DNA from 2 places in the Streptomyces gobiensis genome. Region 2 is predicted to be linked to the other one. Evidence: riboswitches for the same ligand, from Rfam matches in the RefSeq annotation. Region 2 holds a riboswitch; the other holds the start of a gene.

Region 1 (3,400 bases), 630 kb from region 2:
TTGGACACATAGATCCACCCTCCTCCATCGGCGAAGCAGGCGCCGCCGTCCGGGGCGGGGTGCCAGGTGTAGGAGGTGCCGGGCACCGGCCGGCTGGAGCGTGCGATCACCCGGCTGCTGAAGCGCTCGGGCAGCCGGATGCCGTTGCCGTCGGCCGGGTTGAGGGGCCCATAGGGGCTGGGGCCGGGCTGGGCGGGGTCGGCCACGGCGGCGCCGCGCCATAACGAGCCGCCGAAGGCGGCCGCCGATCCGGCTATGACTGCTCCGCGCAGGAAATTTCGACGTTCCACGGTTACCTCACCGGAAGTCGTCTGGCTCCATGGCCGGCCGGCCATGAAGTTGAGCGCTCCGGAAGATAGAACCGCGACCTTTACGGGGCGGCAACAGCCCGTGAACCGGCCGTGCCTGTCAATCGGCACGACCGGTTCACGATGGGGGAACTCGGTGGCGGGACCTGTCAGATGGACACGCCGTGCGAGCGGAGGTAGGCCAGCGGGTCGATGTCCGAGCCGTAGTTGGGGCTGGTGCGGACCTCGAAGTGCAGATGCGGGCCGGTGCTGTTGCCGGTCGAGCCGGACCGGCCGATCTGCTGACCGTTGCTGACGGACTGGCCCGGCCGCACGGACAGCGACGAGAGGTGGGCGTACTGGCTGTAGCGGCCGTCGGCGTGCTTGATGACGACCTCGTTGCCGTACGAGCCGCCCCAGCCCGCGGAGACCACGGTGCCCGAGGTGACCGCCTTGACCGGGGTGCCCGTGGGCACGGCGAAGTCAACGCCGGTGTGATAGCCGCTGGACCAGCTGGAGCCGGTGGCACGGTAGGGCGTGGTCGGCCTGGAGTCGACCGGGGCGGAGTAGCCGGTGGCGTTGCTGGCACCGGTGTCGCTGTCCGACTTCTGGGCCGGAGCCTCGGGCTTCTCCTGCTTCGGCTCGGGCTTCGGCTGCTCGGGCTTCTTCTCCGGCTTCGCCTGCTCCGGCTTGGGCTCCGGTGCCTTGGGCTGCGGTGCCTTCGGCTGCTGCGGCTTGGCCTCGCCCTCGGCGAGGGTGAGCTCCTGGCCGGGGAAGATCAGGTCCGGGTCGCTGCCGACGGTCTCCCGGTTGGCCTCGTAGACGGTCGGCCAGCCGCCCTCGATGCTCCTCGCCGTGGCGATCCCGTACAGGGTGTCACCGCTGACGACGGTGTAGGACTCCTCGGACTTCTGCTCCGGCTCCTGCTTCTGCTGCGGCTTGGGCTGCGGCTGCGGCTTGGCTTCCGGCTGGGCCTTGGCCTTGGCCTGCGGGGCGGACTGCTCCTTGCCCTCCGGGCTGATGTCCGGGGCGCCGCTGTTCTTGCTGAGCCCGGCACGCGGACCGCAGACCGGCCAGGCGTTCGGGCCCTGCATGGCGAGCAGCTTCTCGGCGGTGGCGATCTGCTGGTCCTTGGTGGCCTGGTCAGCGCGCGGGGCGTACTGGGTGCCGGCCGCGGCTGCCCAGCTCGACTGCTGGAACTGCAGGCCGCCATAGAAGCCATTGCCGGTGTTGATGGACCAGTTGCCGTTGCTCTCGCACTCGGCGACCTTGTCCCAGACGGAGACGGGGGCGGCACTCGCGCTGCCCGCCGTGGCCAGCGGAAGGGCTATACCCGCACCACCGGCGGTCAGGGCGAGAGAAACGCGGGAGACATGACGGGATATCAGGGGTTTGCGCTGACGGCGATGACGACCGCGAGACATAGGTGTGTCCTCTCCTACGCCTACGAGGTGAGCTGTCGGATTCGGACAGGAGATGCCCGGCCATTTCTCAGCGCGCCGGAGCACGATGAGGCGTGGCTTCACCCCAAGCCGGGCCGCTATAGGTACGCGGCACGGCACTTACCTGGTTCCCCCGCTCCTGCCGCCCTTGAGTGATGTGTTTTCCCCCGGCCGGGCGGCAGGATTCGGCGTTCCCGGCGGTAGGACCTCCGCATGAGATGCGGTGGCGGAGGAACCGTAGACACAACGATTTCGCCAAGACAAGAAGGGTGGAGATCGGAAGCCTCCGCACAGTTGCCGCACAGCGGATTTTAGCCACCGTATGCGGTGGATCCTGTTCCGAGAGTGAGAAAGCGGATCCTGGGTCTTTACTTAAATCCTGTGCTGAGCAGGGGAATTGACGAAGGAATGGCAAATGATTCGACCGGTGCAATTGCACCGGTCGGCAATTCTGTGAATCCCGTCACCCGCGCTCTGCGTGTGCCGCTGATTTCCTGTCAGAACACGACTGTTCCCCGGGATTGACATCCGTAACGATTGTCCGGTTCATCCTTCGGTGAGCGTTCAGTCGCTGCTCAACCCTGCTTCCCGGAACAGCCGGGGCCATGCGTGACTTCTGTCGGCGCCCAGCGAGCCGGGTGACATCCACCCCCATATCACATCAAGTCGGCCCCCGACTTCGCTCTTTCCCGTAACTGGAACTATGTCCAGAGATGCCCGTATTACACCATCTTCGCAGGCCTGCGATGCACCCGTCCGCTGTTCCCCCAGTTTGGGCACACCATCGCTAAGGGGCGCAGTTGTTCGGGCACACCGTGGTTACAGTGATGGGCCCGGGCTTTCCATCCGGCGCGGGTTCCTCGGTGACGACGACTTGACGCCGTGTCCCGCATGGGCACGTTCGGGCAGCGTCATCGAGCTCGCGTTCGGCGATGGCTTGGACGCGCGCCAGAAGATCTCTCATGTATCGGTCCCGCTTCCATCGGTAACTCTCCTTACATCCGTGCCTGCAGGACTTGATCCTTTCGGTGATGTACTTGGTAACGAACGCAAGACGGCCCGGTAACCCGACTGAGGGGCGTGGGCTAGCCGTGAAGGGCTGCCAGCCGTGCGTCGGCTCGGCCGGGCGCGTAAAGGTGCTCCACCACCATCGCGCCGGCCCCCAGTACCCCAGCCCGGTCGCCGAGAGCGGAGGTGCCCACCTGTAGGTGGGCGGTCGTGCGAGGCATGGCCCGCTGGTAGAGCACCTCCCGCACCCCCGTGAGGAACGGCGTCCCCGCCAGATCACCCGCGATCAGCAGAACCCCCGGGTTGAGCAGCGTGACCACGGTGCCCAGCACCTCCCCCACCCGACGGCCGGCCTGCTGGGCCAGCCGGACCGCCTCGGGCTGACCGACGGCGAGCCGGTCGCGTACATCCGAGCCGGAGGCGGCCGGGACCCCGGCGGCGGTGAGTTCCCGGGCCAGTGCCCGGCCACTGGCGACCGCCGCGAGGCAGCCATGTGAGCCGCACATGCACAGGGCGTCCAGCCGGTCGTGCAGCCGGATATGGCCAATGTCCCCGGCACCGCCGTCAATGCCGCGGTAGATCTCGCCGCCCACCACGACCCCGGCGCCGATTCCGGTGGAGGCCTTCACCAGAAGCAGGGCGGCACAGTCGGGATGCCCGGTG
Region 2 (3,400 bases):
CCTGGCGACCCTGCTGCGCCGGTTGCCCGATCTTCGACTTGCGGTGGATCCAGGTGATTTGCGGTGGCGTGGCGGCCTCATCATGCGTGGACTCCGAACGCTGCCGGTGGAGTTCAGTACCGTGACCGTTGCGTGATCTCCACGACACTGACTTGTGATGACTGGTATTCGACGCTACGTTCGGCCGTCAGCCACAGAGTGCGGCTCTCACATGAGCTGTCACGCGAGCTGTCACATGAGCTGTTTACGAGAGGCGATCGCATGCGTTCCGGGACCGGCCGACACCGTCGACCTCGTCAGGCCCCTGCCATCTTCGTCACCGCAGGGGTGACCGGAGCGGGGTTCGCCATGCCGCTCCTTGGCGCATCCGGCGCCCAGGCCGCCGAAGCGGCGACCTGGGACCGGGTCGCCGAGTGCGAGAGCGGCGGGATCTGGAGCTCCAACGCCGAGAACGGCTACTACGGCGGTCTTCAGCTCACCCTGAGTACCTGGGAGAAGTACGGCGGCACCGTGTACGCGGACCGCCCCGATCTGGCCAGCCGTATGCAGCAGATCGCGGTCGCCGAGCAGATCCTCGCGGAGCAGGGCCCGGACGCCTGGCCGAGCTGTGCGGTAGGGAGCGGACTGGCCAAGGAAGTGGCCGACGGAGCGGTCGAGGTTCCGGAGGCCGTGCCCAGCGACGATCCGCTGTCGCCTGCCCCTACGCCCAGCCCCGACCGGCTGGAGACCGAGAGCCCTGCCGAGACCCCCGCCGAGACCCCCGCCGAGAGCTCCGCCGAGGACGGCGCCGTGGACGAGGGGCCGGGTGACGAGGGGGCCCAGCCGGGTGAGCCGGGACAGGACGGGGCCACCGCACCGGACCACCCGTCTCTGACGCCCGATCATCCCGCGCCCGGCAGTGCTGAGGGCACCGGCAAGCACCGTGGTGAGCCGGAGACGGAGCGGCCCTCGGAGAACACCGCCCGGGGGGCTGACCGCGTTGAGCGCGGTTCGGGTGATTATCGGGTCCAGTCCGGTGATTCGCTCTCGGAGATCGCCGAGCGAGAGGGCGTGCAGGGCGGCTGGCCCGCGCTCTACGCGGCCAATGAACCGGTCATCGGCGCCGACCCCGATCTCATCCTGCCGGGCCAGCGCCTCGATCTGGGGCAGCAAAAGGGTTAGTTGGGGCCAGACGGGCCAGATGTCCCATTGGCGAAAGTGTGACGCTACTCTCCCGATTGTTCCGGCGTGTCTTGGGAATCCGTATTGCCCAATACCCCTCCCGACCTGCGGTGATATTAGCTAATGACCGTCAACTCGCCCGAAATGATCGAAGTAGACGGTTATTGAATGATCTACGGCGCTGTGCTTACGGTCCTACCGGCTCGCTACTGCGGGCCCCGTCGACCGCCACGCCGAATCCTGCCGGTGGTCGAAGGGCCGTCGTTGTCGCGTCAGCGCCGTTGGCAGGAGCGGGGGAACCAGGTAAGTGCCGCTACGGCGGCTTGGGGTGAAGCCCGACGCGGTCGCGTCGGACCGGGCCACTCACAGCCCGAACCCGACAGCTCACCTCGCAGGCGTCGGTGAGGAAGAACGACATGCTGTTCACCGGCAAGGGCCACCACCGCCGTCCATCCAAGGTCGTGCGTGTCGCCACGCTGGCAGGCGTCACCGGGGCCGCTGTCGCTGCTCCGCTGATGGCTGCCACGGGTGCCCAGGCCGCCCCGGTCGACACCTGGGAGAAGGTCGCCCAGTGCGAGTCGGGCGGCAACTGGTCCATCAACACCGGCAACGGCTACTACGGCGGACTGCAGTTCTCGCAGTCGAGCTGGGCCGCCGCGGGCGGCACCAAGTACGCCCCGCGCGCCGACCTCGCCACCAAGGGTCAGCAAATCGCCACCGCTGAGAAGCTGCTCGCCATGCAGGGCCCGGGTGCCTGGGGCTGCGCCAGTGCGGGCAACCTCACCGCCGGCGGCCCCTCCGCCAATGTGAACCCCGGCGGCGGTTCGGCCAGCGGCTCGCAGAATCAGCAAGAGACACCGCCGGAGCGGCAGCAAACGCAGCCTCAGAACCCGCCGCAGCGGCCGCAGACCGGCTCCGGAAACTACACCGTGCAGAGCGGTGACACGCTCTCCTCGATCGCCGCCGAGCACGGCACCACCTGGCGGCGGATCTACGAAGCCAACAAGGCCACCGTTGGCCGCAACCCCCACCTGATCTTCCCCGGCCAGAAGCTCAGCGTCTGACAGTGCTCATCAGCGCTGCTCAGCGTCTGACGGGTCTGACGGGCCGACAGGTGAGAGCCCCGGCGCCCTCTGCGCCGGGGCTCCGGCGGCGTCTTTGGGCGGGGCTCCGGCCTTGTCCCACTATTGCGCTATTGCGCGATACCACCGTTCCGCTCGTTTCTTTATCAGCGGAACAAATCTTTATCGCCGTTCTGAGCTGCGGCTTCACACTCCCGACCCGTCCACGACACGGGCAGGAGCCCGCGTGTGGCCCAGCGGACCGTTAGAGTCTCGGAGCAGGAACCCAGATACACAGAAGGAGACCCTCGTGCCGTCCATCGACGTCGTCGTAGCCCGCGAGATCCTCGACTCGCGAGGCAACCCCACGGTGGAGGTCGAGGTCGGCCTCGACGACAGCAGCACCGGCCGTGCCGCTGTCCCGTCCGGTGCCTCCACCGGCGCCTTCGAGGCCCTCGAGCTCCGCGATGGTGACAAGGCCCGCTACGGCGGCAAGGGTGTCGAGAAGGCGGTCCTCGCCGTCATCGAGCAGATCGGTCCGGAGCTGGTCGGTTACGACGCCACCGAGCAGCGGCTGATCGACCAGGCGATGTTCGACCTGGACGCCACCGCCGACAAGTCCTCGCTTGGCGCCAACGCCATCCTCGGTGTCTCGCTGGCCGTTGCGCACGCCGCCTCCGAGGCCTCCGACCTGCCGCTCTTCCGCTACCTTGGCGGGCCGAACGCGCACCAGCTGCCGGTCCCGATGATGAACATCCTCAACGGCGGCTCGCACGCCGACTCCAATGTGGACATCCAGGAGTTCATGATCGCCCCAATTGGCGCGGAGTCCTTCTCCGAGGCGCTGCGCTGGGGCACCGAGACCTACCACGCGCTCAAGGCCGTGCTGAAGGAGCGGGGCCTGGCCACCGGCCTGGGCGACGAGGGCGGCTTCGCCCCGAACCTGGGCTCCAACCGCGAGGCCCTGGACCTCATCCTTGAGGCCATCAAGAAGGCCGGTTACGCCCCGGGGCAGGACATCGCGCTCGCGCTGGACGTCGCCGCTTCCGAGTTCTACAAGGACGGCGTCTACGAATTCGAGGGCAAGTCCCGCACCGCCGGGGAGATGACCGCGTACTACGGCGAGCTCGTCGACGCCTATCCGCTGGTCTCGATCGAGGACCCGCTGTACGAGGACG

Evidence for each region. Region 2 has a riboswitch for cyclic di-AMP ahead of test1122_RS08840 (LysM peptidoglycan-binding domain-containing protein). Riboswitches for the same ligand answer to the same signal wherever they lie in the genome.
Region 1: linked by a shared signal. The riboswitch ahead of test1122_RS06070 (peptidoglycan DD-metalloendopeptidase family protein) and the one ahead of test1122_RS08840 (LysM peptidoglycan-binding domain-containing protein) in region 2 are both predicted to bind cyclic di-AMP.

What each region holds. Positions count from the first base shown of each region.
Region 1 is NZ_CP086120.1:1,300,579-1,303,978, forward strand. Features, by position in the region: gene test1122_RS06065 (alkaline phosphatase PhoX) at 1-290, opposite strand, end outside; gene test1122_RS06070 (peptidoglycan DD-metalloendopeptidase family protein) at 458-1,711, opposite strand; cyclic di-AMP (ydaO/yuaA leader) riboswitch at 1,714-1,894, opposite strand; gene test1122_RS06075 (ROK family transcriptional regulator) at 2,815-3,400, opposite strand, start outside.
Region 2 is NZ_CP086120.1:1,926,355-1,929,754, reverse strand. Features, by position in the region: gene test1122_RS08855 (cytochrome P450 family protein) at 1-136, shown strand, start outside; gene test1122_RS26565 (transglycosylase family protein) at 349-1,161, shown strand; cyclic di-AMP (ydaO/yuaA leader) riboswitch at 1,428-1,574, shown strand; gene test1122_RS08840 (LysM peptidoglycan-binding domain-containing protein) at 1,578-2,225, shown strand; gene eno (phosphopyruvate hydratase) at 2,533-3,400, shown strand, end outside.